Regions from separate parts of the Bacillus sp. GW821-FHT11D08 genome, predicted to be linked through region 1. Evidence: riboswitches for the same ligand, from Rfam matches in the RefSeq annotation. Region 1 holds a riboswitch; the other holds the start of a gene.
What was found. A riboswitch is a leader RNA that binds a small molecule or an ion and turns the genes downstream of it on or off. The one in region 1 is predicted to bind lysine.
Positions count from the first base shown of each region.

Region 2: linked by a shared signal. The riboswitch ahead of AC1RRX_RS02320 (amino acid permease) and the one ahead of AC1RRX_RS08525 (aspartate kinase) in region 1 are both predicted to bind lysine.

Region 1 is NZ_JBXARS010000003.1:312,535-322,392, forward strand. Features, by position in the region: gene AC1RRX_RS08500 (acyl-CoA thioesterase) at 1-11, opposite strand, end outside; gene sdhB (succinate dehydrogenase iron-sulfur subunit) at 71-829, opposite strand; gene sdhA (succinate dehydrogenase flavoprotein subunit) at 832-2,592, opposite strand; gene sdhC (succinate dehydrogenase cytochrome B558) at 2,626-3,234, opposite strand; gene AC1RRX_RS08520 (YslB family protein) at 3,531-3,977, shown strand; gene AC1RRX_RS08525 (aspartate kinase) at 4,024-5,253, opposite strand; lysine riboswitch at 5,379-5,558, opposite strand; gene uvrC (excinuclease ABC subunit UvrC) at 5,620-7,392, opposite strand; gene trxA (thioredoxin) at 7,535-7,849, opposite strand; gene AC1RRX_RS08540 (alpha-N-arabinofuranosidase) at 8,003-9,493, opposite strand; gene AC1RRX_RS08545 (electron transfer flavoprotein subunit alpha/FixB family protein) at 9,707-9,858, opposite strand, start outside.
Region 2 is NZ_JBXARS010000001.1:450,827-460,684, reverse strand. Features, by position in the region: gene AC1RRX_RS02330 (FecCD family ABC transporter permease) at 1-495, opposite strand, end outside; gene AC1RRX_RS02325 (iron-hydroxamate ABC transporter substrate-binding protein) at 743-1,681, shown strand; gene AC1RRX_RS02320 (amino acid permease) at 1,856-3,268, opposite strand; lysine riboswitch at 3,379-3,559, opposite strand; gene sspJ (small acid-soluble spore protein SspJ) at 3,682-3,822, opposite strand; gene AC1RRX_RS02310 (metal-dependent hydrolase) at 4,006-4,488, shown strand; gene AC1RRX_RS02305 (LTA synthase family protein) at 4,530-6,386, shown strand; gene AC1RRX_RS02300 (substrate-binding domain-containing protein) at 6,417-7,343, opposite strand; gene modA (molybdate ABC transporter substrate-binding protein) at 7,461-8,258, shown strand; gene modB (molybdate ABC transporter permease subunit) at 8,239-8,922, shown strand; gene AC1RRX_RS02285 (response regulator transcription factor) at 9,017-9,664, shown strand; gene AC1RRX_RS02280 (sensor histidine kinase) at 9,670-9,858, shown strand, end outside.

The sequences.
Region 1 (9,858 bases):
GGTTGTTTCATCACCTTCAGCTCCTTATAAAAAAACCTCTCCCGTGCGGAAGAGGCTCTTTTTCTCTTTCTTATACTCTGTCGCTTCCGAAGAAATTACGGAATGCTTGTAAATTGGTATCTCTGTTCAAAGCGGCGATTGAAGTCGTAAGCGGAATGCCTTTCGGGCAGGATTGAACACAGTTTTGTGAATTCCCGCAATCTCCGAGGCCGCCGTCTGTCATTAACGCTTCTAAACGTTCTGCTTTGTTCATCGCGCCCGTCGGATGGGCGTTAAACAGACGCACTTGCGACATCGGGGCAGGCCCCATGAATTTCGACTTGCTGTTGACGTTCGGGCAGGCTTCGAGGCAGACGCCGCATGTCATGCATTTAGACAATTCATATGCCCACTGGCGGCGTTTTTCCGGCATTCTCGGCCCCGGCCCCAAATCGTAAGTTCCGTCAATCGGCACCCATGCTTTCACTTTTTTCAGTGAATCAAACATTCTGCTGCGGTCAACCTGAAGGTCACGGACAACCGGGAATGTTTTCATCGGTTTCAGACGGATCGGCTGTTCCAGCTTATCAATCAGCGCCGTACATGACTGGCGCGGTCTCCCGTTGATGACCATGGAGCAGGCGCCGCATACTTCTTCAAGACAGTTCATGTCCCATGCGACCGGAGTGGTTTTCTCTCCTTTTGCATTCACGGGATTTCTGCGGATTTCCATCAGGGCGGAAATCACGTTCAGGTTCGGGCGGTAATTGATTTCGAATTCTTCATCGTATGGCGCGCTTTCGGGCGTATCCTGACGTGTAATGATAAACCGTATCTTTTTCTCACTCATGATTATTTCGCCACCTTCTTCTTCGAGTAGTCGCGTTTACGGGGCGCAATCAGTGATACATCGACATCCTGATATTCAAATTCCGGAGCTTCAAACGGACCGGCATGTTTCGCCATCGTCGTTTTGAGCCACTCATCGTCATTTCTTTCAGGGAAATCCGGTTTATAGTGCGCTCCCCGGCTTTCATTTCGGTTATATGCGCCGAGCGTGATGACTCTGGCAAGCTGAAGCATATTGGAGAACTGGCGGGTGAACATCGCCCCTTGGTTGCTCCATTTTGTCGTATCGTTGATATTGATTTTCTTAAAGCGTTCCATCAGCTCTTGGATTTTGTCATCCGTTTTCAAAAGCTTGTCGTTGTGGCGGACCACCGTGACGTTGGCCGTCATCCATTCTCCGAGCTCACGGTGAAGCACGTAGGCATTTTCGTCGCCGTCCATCTTCATAATATCGGCCCATTTTTCTTCTTCTTTTTTCACATAGGAATCAAATAATGAAGAAGGCAGGTCTTCCGCTGATGTTTCAAGTCCGGAAACATATTTCACCGCATTCGGTCCGGCCACCATTCCTCCGTAGATGGCGGAAAGCAGAGAGTTCGCCCCTAAACGGTTTCCTCCGTGCATTGAATAATCACATTCTCCCGCTGCGAACAGTCCGCGGATGCTTGTCATCTGATCATAATCAACCCACAGTCCGCCCATCGAATAGTGAACGGCAGGGAAAATTTTCATCGGAAGCTTGCGCGGGTCATCGCCCATGAATTTTTCATAGATTTCGATAATGCCGCCAAGCTTAACGTCAAGCTCTTTCGGATCTTTGTGCGACAGATCGAGATACACCATGTTTTCACCGTTGATGCCGAGTTTCTGATTCACGCACACGTCAAAGATTTCACGTGTCGCAATATCCCGCGGCACGAGGTTTCCGTAAGCCGGATATTTTTCCTCAAGGAAGTACCAAGGTTTTCCGTCTTTATACGTCCAGACTCTTCCGCCCTCGCCGCGCGCCGATTCACTCATCAGACGCAGTTTATCGTCCCCCGGGATTGCTGTCGGGTGAATTTGGATAAATTCGCCGTTTGCATAATAAGCGCCCTGCTGATAAACGATTGATGCGGCAGATCCCGTGTTGATCATGCTGTTTGTTGATTTGCCGAATACGATTCCGGGACCTCCTGTCGCCATAATAACGGCGTCAGAACGGAATGACTCGATTTGCATATTGGTCAGATTTTGGGCTACGATACCGCGGCATGTGCGCTCATCGTCAAGAACGGCGCCGAGGAATTCCCAGCCTTCGTATTTTGTGACGAGACCCGCCACTTCATATCTGCGCACCTGCTCGTCCAGTGCGTAAAGAAGCTGCTGACCCGTCGTCGCTCCCGCGTATGCGGTTCTGTGATGCTGTGTACCCCCGAAACGGCGGAAGTCCAAGAGCCCTTCCGGCGTTCTGTTAAACATAACCCCCATGCGGTCCAATAAGTGGATAATGGACGGCGCCGCTTCACACATCGCTTTTACAGGAGGCTGGTTTGCCAAAAAGTCGCCTCCGTATACCGTGTCATCAAAATGCTCAAACGGAGAGTCTCCTTCCCCTTTTGTGTTGACAGCTCCGTTTATCCCGCCCTGCGCGCAGACCGAGTGAGAGCGTTTGACCGGAACGATGGAAAACAATTTAACGGCCGTGCCTGATTCCGCTGCTTTAATTGTCGCCATGAGGCCGGCAAGACCCCCGCCGACTACGATAATGCTTGATTGACTCATGATAGCCCCTCTCCCTCTAGTAATCTAGTTCTCTTACACAAACGCAAAAATCGCTTTTAAACCTACGTATGAAAGCGCTAAAAATATAATCAGCGTCACGTAAGTCGAAATTCTTTGAGAACGCGGCGTGACCGTGATCCCCCATGTGACCGCAAAAGACCATAAGCCGTTTGAAAAGTGAAAAATGACCGATAAAACGCCTACAATGTAAAAACCGAGCATAAACGGCGAGCTCAAAATATTCGCCATCATATCGAAGTTGACTTCAGCGCCCATCTGCGCGGCAATCCGCGTCTGCCATACATGCCAGCTGACGAAAATAAGGGTGAGAATACCAGTGACACGCTGAAGCACAAACATCCAGTTTCTGAAATAACTGTAGTGGCCAGCGTTGTTTTTCGCAGTAAATGCTATGTACACACCGTAAACCGCATGATAAATTAAAGGTAAGAAAATAATAAAAATTTCTAACGCATACCTGAACGGCAGACTGTCCATAAAGCCGGCCGCCTTGTTAAACGCATCCGCTCCCCTTGCGGCAAATTGGTTGACGACTAAATGCTGGATCAAAAAGATGCCGACCGGAATAACACCGAGCAAGGAATGCAATCTTCGAAAATAAAACTCTCTGTTCCCAGACATTACTTTACCCCCTGTTTGATTTAAGTGCGAAATGTACTAAAATCTCTGCCCCCACTTCGTTTCAATTGTAAGCACTTTATTAAAATTTATTGACAATTTCATTTTACTCCTCCCTCAAAAGGGCGTCAAGAAAACGTGTACATAAATTATAATTTTCGGAATTGATTATTTGACGGGAAAATTTTATTTTCCTGCGATATCTTTCTCACATTTTTTCTCGTGTTTTATAGGATCATCCTGTAATCCTCCCCCCTGTTTAAGCTATAATAAACGAAGGAGAGAGGGGAATACATAATATGAAGAATAATTATGAAGCAGCTTTAGAACCTTTAACTGAACTCGACGTCAGCGCATACGGCTACGAATTAATCCGGGAAATCGTGCTTCCGGATATCCTCGGCCCGGAGTATTCATCCATGATGTATTGGGCGGGGAAACGCCTCGCCCGCAAATTTCCTCTTCAATCGTGGGAAGAAATCCCCGCCTTTTTTGAGAAAGCCGGCTGGGGAACTTTGACAAACGCAGGATCAAAAAAACAAGAACTGGAATTTGAACTGGAAGGACCGCTCGTATCCAGCAGACTCAAACATCAGAAAGAGCCTTGTTTTCAGCTTGAAGCCGGTTTTATAGCTGAACAGATTCAATTGATGAACGATCAGATTGCAGAATCTTATGAACAGGTAAAAAAGAGAGCGGATAAAGTCGTTCTGACTGTAAAATGGGATATGAAGGACCCTGTATAATTGAAAAAAGGCGGTGACTCCAAGTCCCGCCTTTTTGCCTGCCCGTTTATACGGCAGACGGCTGTTTAGAAAGCTCAAATGCATCATGAAGCGCTTCGACCGCTTTCACCATATCATTTTCACTGACAACCGCTGATACTTTTATTTCAGATGTGCTCACCATTTTGACTTGTACATTTTTTTCCGCCAGTACGGCAAACATGTCCGCGGCGACGCCGGGATTTGAAACCATGCCGGACCCGACAATAGAGACTTTCGCCAGTTTTCTTTCGGTTTCAATTTTTTCATAGTCAAGCGCGTTTTTATATTCTTCAAGCACGGCGACCGTTTGCGCGGCATCTTCCGTTTTCACTGAGAAAGAAATATCCGCTTCCCCATCGTCCGACTGAGTCTGAATAATAATGTCAACGTTGATGTTTCGTTTTGCCAGCGCGGTGAAAATTGTTGAAAGTGTTGTCAATCCGCTTGCAAGGCCCGTAACGGACACCCTTGTGATCTGGTCTTCAAATGCAATTCCTCTGACGATTAAATTCTGCTCCATTGATGATTCCTCCTCAATTAATGTTCCAGCTTCATATTCTGTGCTTGACCGCACTTCTAAAGGCACTTGGTAGTTTTTCGCGAACTCAACCGCCCGCGGGTGAAGAACACCCGCTCCTAGATTTGCAAGCTCCAGCATTTCATCATAAGAAATCCCCGCCAGTTTTCTCGCTGACCGGACATACCGCGGATCTGTCGTAAATACGCCCGGAACATCTGTATAAATGTCGCATTTATCCGCTTCCAGCGCTGCTGCAAGAGCGACCGCCGTCGTATCGGAACCGCCCCGTCCGAGCGTCGTGATGCCTCCGTCTTCCGTTATGCCCTGAAAACCGGCAACGACTGTGATTTTGCCTTCTGCAAGCTGCGAACGAATCGCCGTAATATCAATATCCGTAATTCTCGCATTGCCGTGAACGGCTTCCGTGCGGACACCCGCCTGCCAGCCCGTATAAGAGACGGCGTCATATCCTTTTTCCTGAAGCGCCATGGCCAAAAGCGAAATCGTGACCTGCTCTCCCGTAGACAAAAGCATATCCATCTCGCGTCTGCTTGGTGCAGATGTGATTTCAGCCGCGAGGTTAACGAGCGCGTCGGTTGATTTTCCCATTGCCGAAACGACGACTACGACATCATGACCTTTTTGCTTTTCAGCAATGGCGCGATTTGCGGCATTTTGAATTTTTTCGGCAGAGCCGACGGAAGTGCCTCCGAATTTTTGTACGATAAGACCCATACTAGACCACCCTTTACATTTTGGTTCGTGCGGGTGAGGAGAAAAGAGCGTTTTGTCCACAATAAAAAAAGCAATGAGAGGAATAGCTCTCATTGCTTTTTCATATCATTACGATTGATTATGAACAACGAGATAGCCCTCCAAGAAAATGAATTCTTGACAACCTTACATTTATTCAATGCAAGGCCAGCAAATCACACCGATGGGATGTGATACACTTCGGCGACGCTCCCCTTTCAGCCTTTTTCGCAGAATCCATCATTCTCCAAAGGCTTACTATTGAAGTTCGCACCTCTATCTTCACCATATAACACGATCTTATGAAATTAGTTCACATTCTAGCAGATTTTTCAGAAAAGCACAATACTATTTTTTTAATTTTTCAAACAGCAGCTGGGCCGCCGCGGCCGGCACACCCGCTTTTTTGATATCGTCAAGGCTTGCTTCCTTCATCTTTTTGACAGATCCGAAATGTTTTAAGAGCATTTTTTTGCGTTTTTCGCCGATTCCGGGGATATCATCCAGAACGGATTGAAAGGCGCTTTTTCCCCGGATCTGTCTGTGAAAGCTGATCGCAAAACGGTGAACTTCGTCCTGAATGCGCTGAAGCAGGTAAAACTCTTGGCTGTTCCGCTCCAGAAACACCGGTTCAAGCGGGTCGCCGATCAAAAGGTTGGATGTCCGGTGTTTATCATCTTTCGCCAATCCCGCTACCGGGACATCAAGGCCGAGCTCATTCTCGAGCACGTCGCGCGCCGCGTTAATCTGCCCTTTTCCGCCGTCAATGATGATTAAATCCGGCAGCGGAAGGTTTTCGCGAAGCACCCTCGTGTATCTTCTTCTGACGACTTCCCTCATTGAGCCGTAATCATCAGGCCCTGTTACGGTTTTAATTTTATATTTGCGGTATTCCTTTTTATTCGGTTTTCCGTCAATAAAGACAATCATGGCCGATACGGGGTTTGTGCCTTGAATATTGGAGTTGTCAAACGCTTCAATCCGATGCGGCGTATAAATATTCAGCGCTTCGCCGAGCCGTTCGGCTGCACCGATTGACCGTTCCTCATCCCGCTCGATTAACGAGAATTTTTCCCGCAGGGCGATTTTCGCATTTTTGTGCGCAAGCAGAAGCAGCTCTTTTTTCGGGCCTTTTTTCGGCTGATGCACGGCGGTTTCCAACAACTCGGTGATCATGTCCCTGTCAACGCTGTCAGGCACCAGAATTTCCTTAGGCAGAAAGTGATTGTTTTTAGAGTAGAACTGGCCGATGAAGGTCAGAAATTCTTCATCCGCTTCCTGATACATCGGAAACATGCTGACGTCGCGTTCGATCAGTTTTCCTTGGCGTATGAAAAAGACTTGGACGCACATCCAGCCTTTATCGTAGGCATATGCAAACACATCGCGGTCCAGAAGGTCATTCATGGTCATTTTTTGCTTCTCCATCGTCGATTCGATGTGAGCAAGCTGGTCGCGGAATTCTTTAGCCCGTTCAAATTCAAGCTTTTCCGCCGCTTCTGCCATTTTCGCTTCGAGCTCTTTTTTGATTTCGTTATGCCCTCCCTTTAAAAAACGGGTAATGTCTTCAACAATCTCGCGGTTTGTCTCCTCAGATATATCCTTTACACATGGGGCGAGGCATTGTCCGAGATGATAATATAGACAGACGCGGTCCGGTAGCTTTGAGCATTTCCTGAGCGGGTAAAGGCGGTCCAGCAGTTTTTTCGTTTCCCGCGCCGCCTGCACATTCGGATACGGGCCGAAATAGCGTCCTTTGTCTTTTTTGACATTCCGGGTGACAATCAGCCGCGGATGGCGTTCATGGGTGATTTTAATAAAGGGATAGGTTTTATCATCTTTCAGCATGACATTGTATTTCGGATCGTATTTTTTAATCAGATTCATTTCCAAAATAAGCGCTTCAAGATTGGAGGAAGTCACGATATATTCAAAGTCCTCAATCTCCGTCACAAGCCGTTGGGTTTTTGCGTCGTGAGAACCGGTGAAATAAGATCGCACCCTGTTTTTCAAGACTTTCGCTTTCCCCACGTAGATGACTGTTTTTTGACGGTCTTTCATTAAATAACAGCCCGGCTGATCGGGAAGGAGGGCCAGTTTTTCTTTCAGTTGTTTATTCATACGTTACCCTTCCTTACATTCATTTCTCGTGTCCATTCAGTGTATCACGAACATTTGTTTTTCTCCATTCTCAGCTTTTGGAAGATCAAAAAAGGCGATTCCCTTTCAAAGGAATCGCCCTGCCGTAACGGAAGCTTTTGGCTTACAGATGTTTGTTTACAAGCTCTTCAAGAGCTTCTTTCGGTTTGAAACCGACAGATGTTTCAACGACTTCTCCGTCTTTCAATACGAGAAGTGTCGGGATGCTCATGACGCCGTATTTACCGGCAGTTTCTTGGTTTTCATCCACGTCGATTTTAACGATTTTCAGTTTGTCTCCCATTTCTTGATCAAGCTCTTCAAGAACGGGCGCGATCATTTTACAAGGTCCGCACCAAGGAGCCCAGAAATCAGCCAATACGACACCTTCACTTGTTTCAGCTGAGAACGATTGATCAGTTGCTTTTACGATAGCCATTTTGTTATTCCTCCAATTGTCAAATGATGATTTTTAGTATAGCATCTCCCATTCGTTCATGCTAATTTAATGCTTATATTATTTTCTCCCGAACCCGCCGGAAATAATCTTTTTTATACAGTGTATTATAACCGGGCGGCAGGCGTTCAAAACTTAAGATGGGCCCGCAGGCAGCGTGATTAATACAACCGCCATCGGAGGAAGCTCCGCCTCAAGTTTTCCGCCCTTTTGAGCAAACCCGGAAAACGGCTTCGGTTTGACGTTTTCCGGACTGCTAAATGTATTGTGGGCATTCATTTTTTCCGCGTGAAGAATCGTTCCCGAAGGCTTCCCTGTCTTTTTCATGCCCCGCAGTTCAATCTTCACATCAGCTTTGTGCAGATGATCGATATTGCAAAGGCTGATATGTATGTCTCCGTTTTGCTGTTTGGACGCTGAAATGCTGACTTGCGGGAGCCGGCCGTCATTCCATTCGTACCCGGCTGCTTTTGTTTCTGTCGCCAAAAGAGAAGCGTCCTGATGCACCTTAAACATATCAAACACATGATACGTCGGCGTCAGCAGCATGTCTTTCCCTTCTGTCAGGATCATTGCCTGAAGCACGTTGACGGTTTGCGCGATATTGGCCATCTGTACGCGGTCTGCATGCTGATGAAAAATGTGAAAATGCGTCGCGGCCACAAGGGCGTCGCGGATCGTATTCTGCTGATACAGAAAGCCCGGATTCGTGCCTGGCTCAGGATCAAGCCACGTGCCCCATTCATCAATGATCAGCCCGACTCTTTTTTCGGGATCGTACTGATCCATGATGGCGCTGTGCCTTGTGATCAATTCATCCATATGCGCCGCTTTTTTCATCGTGATGAACCATTCATCTTCCGTAAACTCCGTCGCTGATCCTTTCCCCTTCCAGAAGTCGCCCGGTATTGTGTAATAATGCAGGCTCAGCCCGTCCATGAGATCAGCGGCTTTTTTCATTAAAGTTTCAGTCCAGCGGTAATCGTCGACATTCGCGCCTCCGGCAATTTTATAGATTTCATTACCGCTGTAATTGCGGACATAGGTTTGAAAGTTTCTGTAAAGGTCGGCATAATACTCAGGATGCATGTTTCCGCCGCAGCCCCAGTTCTCATTCCCTATTCCGAAATATGTCAGCTTCCACGGTTTTTCCCGCCCGTTTTCTTTTCTCCAGTCGGACATCGGCGTGCCCGCTTCAAACGTCATGTATTCAATCCAATCAGCCATTTCTTTAACCGTTCCGCTGCCGACGTTTCCGGCGATGTACGGTTCGCAGCCGAGCAGTTCACAAAGCATCATAAACTCGTGCGTGCCGAATTCATTGGAATCAATCGTCCCGCCCCAATGGGTATTCAGCATGGTTTTGCGTTTCCCTACGCCGTTTGCCCAATGGTATTCATCTGCAAAGCAGCCGCCCGGCCATCTGAGGACGGGAATCTGAAGCTGTTTGAGGGCGGCGGCGACATCCGTCCTGACCCCGCCGGTATTCGGAATATCGGAATCTTTTCCGACCCAGATGCCCTCATATATGCCTCTTCCCAGGTGTTCCGCGAAATGTCCGTATATGTTTTTATTAATGGTTCCCCGTGTGATATCAGTTTGAATGACTGCCGTATTGTGAGACAAACTTGATCATTCCTTTCCCTTAATAAGAATGAAAGCACTACAGCCGATCTATGTATCTGGGATGTATGCTGAATGGATAAGTTTGTAAGCGCTTTACAAAAGCTTATTATATTGGTTCGTACATGTCAATCTCTTATTTTATCAACCTTTAATTTGTACGAACCAATTAACACAAATTAAAACCCTCTGACAAATAAGCCAGAGGGTTTATGATTATGAATGAATATTGGCATTTTTAAATTCCTGCGTCAGAAGCGGAACCACTTCGAACAAATCGCCGACAATTCCGTAGTCCGCTATTTTAAATATTTCCGCTTCCGGGTCTTTGTTAATGGCAACAATGACCTTACTGTTTGACATGCCCG
Region 2 (9,858 bases), on a different contig from region 1:
CAGCGCGAGCTTCACCGGTGTCAGACCGCCTTTTGAAAACAGGCCGATGCCAAACACAATAAGCGCTCCGATTCCCGCTCCCGCGAAGGACCACAAAACAAGTCCCGCCGCAGACAGGCCCGGAAAAAAAGCAAACGCCAATGCGATCGCAAATCCTGACCCCGACGTCACGCCCATAATGGAAGGCTCAGCAAGCGGGTTCCGCGTCAGCCCCTGCATAATCGCCCCGGACACAGCTAAAAAAGCCCCGACGAGCGCGGCGGCGGCGGTTCTCGGCAGCCTCAGATCGCGTATGATTTGATGAGATGTATTTTGCGGCTGAAAGTGAAAGAGAGCATCCCACACCGTCCGCAGATGAATATCGGCAGCTCCGATGGAAACAGACAGGGCCGCGCCGATCAATAAAACCGCAATCCCGGCACACAGCAGCACAGCCGCTCTGAATGAACGCGCCGTCCACTGGATTTCACTCCCTGATGCCCCTAGAGCCGTCATTGTCTGTTTCTTTTTCAATAGACCCAACACTCGTTCTTCCTTTCTCAAAACAAGAATGGTAATGATAATGATTATCAATGACTTGTTTCAGTATAGCACTTTTATCTTCTCTTTTAATAGACCTAATTTCATATAAAAAAAGAAAGTTTTTCTTAAAAAAGAGCGTGCTTCTCTATGAAAGCAGTGATATAATCACACTGATAATGATTCTCTTTATCACTAATACTCATGAAAGAAGGAATGTCAGATGTTCCATACATACAAGAAAATCGGCGCAGCGCTGATTGCCATGCTGCTCATCGCCGCTTTGGCCGCATGCGGCAATTCTTCAGACTCGAAAGGTTCTTCTGAAAAAGAAGAAACCATCACGTATAAAGCCGAAAACGGCAATATTAAAATTCCGAAGCACCCGAAACGGGTCGTCGTCATGGCTGACGGCTACTACGGCGACTTTAAACAGCTCGGCATCAATATTGTCGGCGCGCCGCAAAACGTATTTAAAAACCCTTATTACAAAGGGAAAACAAAAGGTGTGACAAACATCGGCGACGGCACGTCCGTTGAAAAAATCATTGACTTAAAGCCGGATTTAATCGTTGTCTGGACGACACAAGGCGCCGATATTGAAAAACTGGAAAAAATCGCGCCGACCATCGCCATTAAATATGACAAGCTCAGCAACATTGATCAATTCAAAGAGTTTGCGAAAATGACAGGCACTGAAGATAAAGCAGACAAATGGCTGGCTGAATGGGATAAGAAAACCGCTGCCGCTAAAACAAAGGTTCAAAAAGCGGTCGGCTCAAAAACCATCTCCATCATGCAGACAAACGGAAAAGACATCTATGTATTCGGTAAAGACTTCGGCCGCGGCGGAAGCATCATTTATGACAAACTCGGGCTGAAGGCCACAAAACTGACGCAGGAAAAAGCCATTAATCAAGGACCGGGCTACGCCAGCATTTCACTCGAGAAACTGCCTGACTTCGCGGGAGACTACATCTTTATGGGGCCATGGCAGGCCGGCGGTGACGACAAAGGCGTGCTTGACAGCTCAATCTGGAAGAACCTCGATGCCGTCAAACAAAACCATGTCTACCGCATTGATCCGATCGGCTTCTATTTCTCAGACCCGATCTCACTTGAAGGCCAGCTTGACTACATCACAAAAAGCTTAACGAAGTAATCCCGAAGCCGCTGTCACAGCGGCTTTTTATTACGCTTTACACTTGACCGTTTTTTCAGCGGACGCACTGACCATTTAACCGCATTCGAGACCATTCATTATATACACGCCGTCAAAACGTAACCCGCCGCCGCAAATAAAAAAGACATCTCACAGACGTGAGATGTCTTTTTGTCATACCGATTGTCTGTTGTTTGCAAATTTCTTTGAGACGAAAGGATATAACAGCAAACCGACGAAGAACAGCCCGATACCGAGAATAAAGGTCGTTAAATCGGCCGTTCCGGTAATAATGACATAAAAAGAATAAATGCAGGCAAGGATGGCGATGATACCGTCTCTTACTCTTGAACCCTTTATCTCGTCATACGTTTCACCCGTAAAAATGAGCTTCAGGCTGTAAAACGCTGACACGAGATACGGAATCAGATAAGCGAGCGTCGCCGCCGTCGTTAAAAACGTAAACGCGTCACTGATCGTCCGGGAAATAACCGAAAAGATAAAGATCTGTGACATCACGTTCGTTACGATTAACGACACAACCGGGCTTCCCTGTTTATTCGTTTTTGCAAAAGCAGCCGGAAAGTCTCCTGATTTCGCCGCTTGATACGGAACTTCAGAGCCGAGAAGAATCCAGCCGAGCATCGTTCCGAACAGACACAAAATCGCCAGAATCGCCATGATGACGCTTCCCGCATTGCCGACGATCGCGTACAATACGTCAACAAACGGTTTTTCCGAGCCGACAAGCTTACCATGCGGAAGCACGCCCATCGTAATCAATGTCACGATGATATAGATGCCAAGCGCGATCAATAATCCGGTAATGGTGGCGCGTTTCACATCGCGCTGCGAACGGGCGCGCCCGGATAAAATGACTGCCGATTCAATTCCGACGAACGCCCATAATGTTGAAATCGCCGCATTGTGGATCTGTCCGCCGATTCCCTCAACTGTGTGAGGACCTGTTTGAACCGGAAAATAAAAATGATCGAAAAACGACGTTTGAAACACAAATAAACCTGCAATGATAAAGAAAATAAATCCTAATACTTTTGAAAACGTCGTGACAAAATTTAATTTACTCGCACCGTTAATGCTGGTGACGAGAATCGTGTGAGTGCCCCATAATAAAACCGTACATACGGCAAACGTCAGCAGCTGGCCGAGCGTAACAGCCTGACCGCCGATCGAAAACATTTCACGCTTATCCGTTAAAATCGGGAAAAATGATGTTAAATATCCGGCAAGGCTCGTGATGATCGCCACGTTGCTGATCCAGCTCGCCACCCAGTAGCCCCACACCATCGTGAAGCCCGCTGCATTCCCTTTTTTCCGATCGCTGAACAGCGCACGCGCATAGCTTTGCGGCCCCGCCGTCAGCTCAGGCTTGCGGATGGATAAGTGGCCGAAGACCAGCGCGATCATTAACACACCGGCTCCCGTTAAAAGCCATGCCGATGTGGCGCCGAACGGGCTCGCGATTTTTGCGAGCGAACTCGGAAGCGAAAAGATGCCCGAGCCTACCATATTTCCTACGACAAACGCCGTTAATAACCAAAAACCCCATTTTTTCGTCTGTTCCATTCCTGTACCTCCTGGTTGTTCATTCGTACGGACCAGACCCCGAGACCATATTTACACGCAAAAAAAGCCTGAACAAAAGTCCATGCTTAAAGAAACACACACACCCTTGATCTCCGGATAGCCCTCCGCGAAAAAGCACGCGGCAGTCCTGCACTTATTCAGATACAGTCCCAGCATAAAGAAGGATCGGCTTTCTTTACACTTCGGCGCTGATGCCTTTAACACATGTTTTGCGGCCCCTATCAGCCTGGCATGTGCGACTCATCATCAAGCGCAACCTCTACCTCACCGAGAAAGAGTGAGGATTTTTATCATTCAATTCTACTCAGAGGTTATCAGAGATAAAAAGATCTGTCAAAGGGAAAAATTAGATGGAAAACGGATAGAGCGTTCGCCCTACCCGTCTTATATGGTCAGCGGTTATTTTTTTTCTTTTGAACAGCTTCTTGAAGCGGATCGTCTTTCAGAGCTGCACCGGCGTCTTCAAGCGCGCCTTGAATGACGTTTTTGTTTTTATCGCTGTTTTTTCCTTTTTCTTTGTTAAAGAAAGCCATCTGTATCACCTCTTTATCAAATATAGGTACACCTATAATGTGTCTTTTTCCGCGGCAGAATATGCGGAATCCGCGTCTCCTTCCTTTTGGCGGAACAGGTAAAGTTTGTTGATCAAACATGCATTCTCTTGATATATTTGTAATTCAGGGGATTTTGGCAAAAATAAAAAGGAGAAGCGAAAAATGACAGGAAAAACACACATCATGGGAGGCATCGCTTCTTGTTCCGCAATTGCGTATTATTACGGGTATGATCCGGTCCTTATGACCTCAGCGGGTGCCCTCGGGGCGCTGATTCCCGACATATGCCATACGAAAAGCAAAATCGGCAGAACGCTGCCCGTTCTGTCCAAAATCGTAAGCACGGTGTTCGGCCACAGAACGTTTACACACAGCCTGCTGTTTATGCTTATTATGTTTTTCATTACGGCAACCTATATTCCGAATCCGAGTATTTCCGCCGGACTGATGATCGGAATGGCGAGTCATCTTGTGCTTGACGCATGGACCGTCAACGGCATTAAACTGCTGTTTCCGTCCGCCATCCGCTTCCGTCTTCCCCTTTATATGAGAACGGGGAGCTTTTCGGAGCAGCTTGTGCTGGCCGGCTTAACGATTGTATCCTGCTATTATTTATACGAACTGGTTCACGGCCGCATCTCTTAAACAAAAAGCATCTTTCGCTTTTAGGGTGAGGAGTCATACATATGAAGAAAACCTTTTTCAGCAATCATCGGTTTTTATGCCTGTCCATCCTGTTCATGTGGATGAAAACCTATGCCGTTTATAAGCTCGGTTTTGATCTGCAGAACAATTCGGTTCTTGAGGAATGTCTGCTTCTCATTAATCCGCTGAGCTTCATTGTGCCGCTGTTCGGCATCGCCCTGCTGCTGACAGAAAAAAAACAGCGGATCTTTCTGCTTTCGGCAAATGTGATGCTGACGGGAATTTTAATCGCGAATACGGTGTTTTACGGGTTTTATATTGATTTTATCACCATACCGGTTTTGTTTCAGGCGAGCAATATGGGTGATATGGGAAGCAGCGTCCAAGAGCTGTTTCACCCGCTTTATATCGCTTTATTTTTGGATATTGCGGTTTTGTTTTACCTTGGTAAAAGGCATAAAGCCGATAAAGGGAAAGCCAGCACCCGTACCGTTAAAGCGTATGCGTGGGCATCAGCCGGCCTCATGCTGTGCAACCTTGCGCTGTCTGAGGCTGAGCAGCCGAAGCTGTTCAAGCACCCTTTTGATCGTGAAGCGCTCGTAAAAGGAATCGGCCTGTTCCACTTTCATTTGTATGACACCATTTCGCAGACGCTGAATGCAGGGGCTAAAGCGTTTGCCGACGAAGACAGCCTTGCGGCGGTCGCGAATTACACTCAAGCCGACTACAGCAGGCCGTCCGAATCAAAGTTTGGGCTCGCAAAGGGGCGCAATGTGATTTTTGTAACGCTCGAATCAACCCAGCGTTTTGTAATGGATGAGCGGGTCAACGGACGGGAGATTACCCCGTTTTTAAATAAACTGCGGAAAAAAAGTTATGACTTCACTCATTTTTATCAGCAGACTGAACAGGGAAAAACCTCAGATTCAGAATTCATTACTGCGAATTCGCTGTATCCGTCTTCAAGCGGCGCCGTTTTTTTCACAAAAAGCGGCCACCGGTTCAATACGATGTACCATATGTTAAAAGACCGTCAATACTATTCAGCCGTTCTGCATGCCAATCATAAGGCCTTTTGGAACCGGGATGAGATGTACGGGGCATTCGGAATCGACCGTTTTTTCGACGCGGATGAATTTAAGGTGACACAGGAAAATTCAACAGGCTGGGGCCTGAAGGATAAGGAATTTCTCGAACAGTCAGCGGAAAAATTAAAGAAGCTTCCGCAGCCGTTTTACGCGAGCCTGCTGACTTTGACCAACCATTTTCCTTTTGAAATTGATAAACAGGATCAGCTCATTGAAGAACCGGACACAAGCAGCGAGTTATTAAACCGCTATGTGACGACGGTCCGCTATGAAGATGAGGCCCTGAAACACTTTTTCAAGACGCTGAAAAAAGAAGGACTGTATGACAACGCGATGATCGTCCTGATGGGAGATCATTACGGTATATCCGAAGCCCATAATCAAGGACTTGCCGAATTCTTAGGGAAAGAGGAAATCACTCCGTTTGATACGGTTCAGCTTCAGCGCGTGCCGTTTATCATTCATATTCCCGGGGTGACCGACCGTGCGCCGGAAACGATTGCTTCGGCCGCGGGACAGGTTGATGTAAGACCGACGCTGCTTCACCTGCTCGGCATTGAAACGAAAGGCAGCATTCAGTTCGGCAATGATCTGTTTTCCGGAGAGCGGACCCCGTTTGCGGTGCTGAGAAACGGCAGCTTTATCACGGATGATCATATTTATACGAAAAATACGTGTTACAGCCGTAAAACGGGTGAACCGCTTTCTGACATGAGCGCGTGCAGCGATGAGAAAGAAAAAGCGGAACAAGAGCTGATGCTTTCCGATAAAATATTAAACGGCGACCTGCTGCGGTTTTATAAGCAATAAAAAAATCCCTCCGTTATATGGAGGGATTTTTCATGTTTCATATATGAGCCGTCCGGTCATTTTCGTATCATATCCGGATAATTGAGAAAGCTGAGACTTGAATTCCTCAGAATTGAGAATGTCCTGCACGCTTTGAACAAGCTCCCGGTTTTGTTTTAAGACGACCACATCGTACTGCTCACTGATCACCGGGATAAAGTCCGTGCCCGCCATATGCGCCGCATGCTGCGACCCGACTCCGATATCCGCCTTTCCGCTTGATACTTGTGAAGCCGCTGACAGATGATCCGTGACAATGTCATGATAGCCGGCGACATCAGACGGCGTAATGCCGAAAGATCTGAGCTGTTCATCCAGCAGCACCCTCGCTCCTGATCCTTTTTCGCGATTGACGATACGGACATCCTTTCGGCTCAAATCCTGAAAGCCCTGAATGTTCAGCGGATTTCCCTTTTTCACATATAATCCGGCTTGCCGCAGCACGACATGAAAAAGCGCAAACGGCTCCCCTGAAAGAATGCGCTTCACATACGGGATGTTATACTGCCCCGTCTCCCCATCGTACAAATGCAGACTGACGATGTCACAAGCTCCGCGGTACATCTCGATCAGGCTGTTCAAACTGCCGCTGTACTTGCGGAGCGGAGCCGCCTGTATAGTTTGTTCCAGCTGTTTGCTGAGGAGGTCCATCGACACATCCTGCCCGCTAATGATAACGGACTGCCTTTTTTCCGGCTCCCGCCCGCGGGACGGGTCAGCAGCTTCTGATACGGATGGCTTTTTTGACATTCTCATGTTTGCTTTATATTGTTTTAAGTCCTCTTCATCGACCCTCATCTGTCTTCCGACCCTGTACGCCGGAATGAGTCCTTTTTTTATCAAATCATATACTGTCAGTTTGGAGACCTTCAAAAGGCCCGCAACTTCTTCTATTGTATAGGAAGTGGCTTCTGTCATATTATCACGCTCCGTTTTTATTATAACTGTTCAGATATTGAAAAAAAACCGCACCATCACGTACAATTGCGTTATAATTAGTTTGATCTAATGATATTTAGCTATAAGGGGTGCACAATGTTGAAAAAGAAAGCGACACTACTCACAACTGCGGCTATGGCCGTTTTCCTGGCAACTGCGGGCTGCTCATCCGGACAATCGTCCAAAGGCGGACAAAACGAAAAAGTCACGCTGACCGTTTCTGCGGCAGCCAGCGCTCAGGATGCACTTGAAGAAATCCAGACCAACTACGAAAAATCACATTCAAACGTAACCATTCAAGACAACTTCGGATCATCAGGCACATTGCAAAAACAAATTTCACAAGGCGCGGGAGCTGATTTATTCTTCTCGGCAGCCGAAGATAAATTCGAAAAGCTCGTTCATGACGGAGATATCGACAAAAAGGACAGCACGGATCTTTTGAAAAATGATCTCGTCATGATCGTGCCTGAGAAAAACAGCGCACACCTGACACATCTGAATGACCTGAAAAAAGACAGCGCGGAAAAAATCGCGCTCGGCACGCCTGAATCCGTTCCGGCCGGACAATACGCCAAACAGTCATTGACGGCATTATCCCTGTGGGACAAGGTAAAAGATAAAGTCGTCTATGCAAAAGACGTTCGCCAGGTGCTTTCTTATGTTGAAACCGGAAATGTCGATGCCGGGCTTGTCTATAAAACAGACGCGCTGATTTCGAAAAAGGTGAAAATCACCGATGAAGCGCCGGCGAAAACGCACGATCCGATCGTTTATCCGCTCGGCATCGTCAAGGATACAAAGCACCGTAAAGAAGCAGAAGCGTTTTATCAGTATCTGCAGTCAGATGAAGCAATGAAAGTGTTTAAGAAATATGGATTTACTGCCAAGTAACATTACGGCTTCGGAATTTTTCACCCCAGTCGTATTGTCTTTTGAGGTGGCTTTGGCATCAGGCATCGCCGTCATCATTCTCGGGACGCTTGCCGGCGCCTGGATGGCGAAAGCGCGATTTCCCGGAAAAACGGCTGTGGAGACCCTGTTTATGCTCCCGCTCGTTCTTCCGCCTACCGTTGTCGGCTTCATTCTCATTATTATTTTCGGGAAACACAGCTTTATCGGCCGGGCGATTGAGCGGATTTTTCACCAGCCCGTCATTTTCACGTGGTCGGCCGCGGTGATCGCTTCGGCCATTGTTGCCTTCCCGCTTATGTATCAGTCCGCTAAAACGGGCTTCGCCGCGGTTGATGCTGACATCGAGGGAGCGGCGAAAGTAGACGGAGCCGGCAGGTGGCAGGTGTTCACCCGTATTTCCGTCCCGCTTGCCTTTCCCTCCCTCTTGACCGGAAGCATTCTCAGTATTGCAAGGGCGCTAGGTGAATTCGGGGCGACTTTAATGTTTGCGGGAAATATTCCCGGCGTCACCCAAACGCTGCCGACAGCGATTTACGTCGCGATGGACTCCGGCAATGAAACACTCGCCTGGGTGTGGGTGATCTGTATTGTGATCATTTCTTTCCTGATGCTGTTTTTCATTCAATTGAAAAAACCCGCTTGACCGATCCGCCTTCCGCGCACCTTTCGCCGGAAGGCTTTTTGATTTAAAATCGGATGGTATATAATGAAACAAAAAACACACAAAGGGTGCGGCCATGAAGATTAATGTCATTATCGCGGATGATAATTCTTTCATCAGAGAAGGAATGAAAATCATTTTGCATACATATGAGGAATTTACTGTATCGGCAACGTTGGAAAACGGACTCGAGGCGGCAGAGTATTGTAAACACAATCCCGTCGATATCGCCTTGCTGGACGTCCGCATGCCGGTGATGAACGGTGTCGAAGCCGCAAAACGGATCGCGGAGGAAACGGATACGAAGCCGATGATCCTGACGACATTTGACGACGATGAGTATATTTTAGAAGCGATTAAAAACGGCGCGAAAGGATATTTATTAAAAAATACCGAACCGGAACGGATACGCGATGCGATCAAAAGCGTTTTCAACGGGCACAGCATTCTTCAGGACACCGTGCTGGATAAAATAAAAGACAGCCTTTTCCGGCCGGCGGAAGCCGCGCATCAGATTGATGAAAGCCAGTTTACTGAAAGAGAGCTCAGCATCATGTCGCTTATTGCGAAAGGACTGTCGAACAGGGAAATTTCAAAACAGCTTTTCATTTCTGAAGGGACGACGGCCAATTATATTTCATCTATTTTAGGGAAAACAGGGCTTGAGCATAGAACGCAGATCGCGATTTATTATATCACCGGGAAGGTGGATAACGGGCGTTGAACGGTATGGATTTTTGGATGCTGATGAGCAGACTGATCGCCATTTTTTATACGGCTTTTTTGTTCGTATCGGCAGACCGCCCTTACACGCCGTACGCCGTCTTGTTTCTGCTCGCTTATCTGTCTTTGGGCATTGCGGTCTGCATGATCAGGCCGCCCGTTTGGAGGCGCGGGATCACCCTCATGACGCTGGCA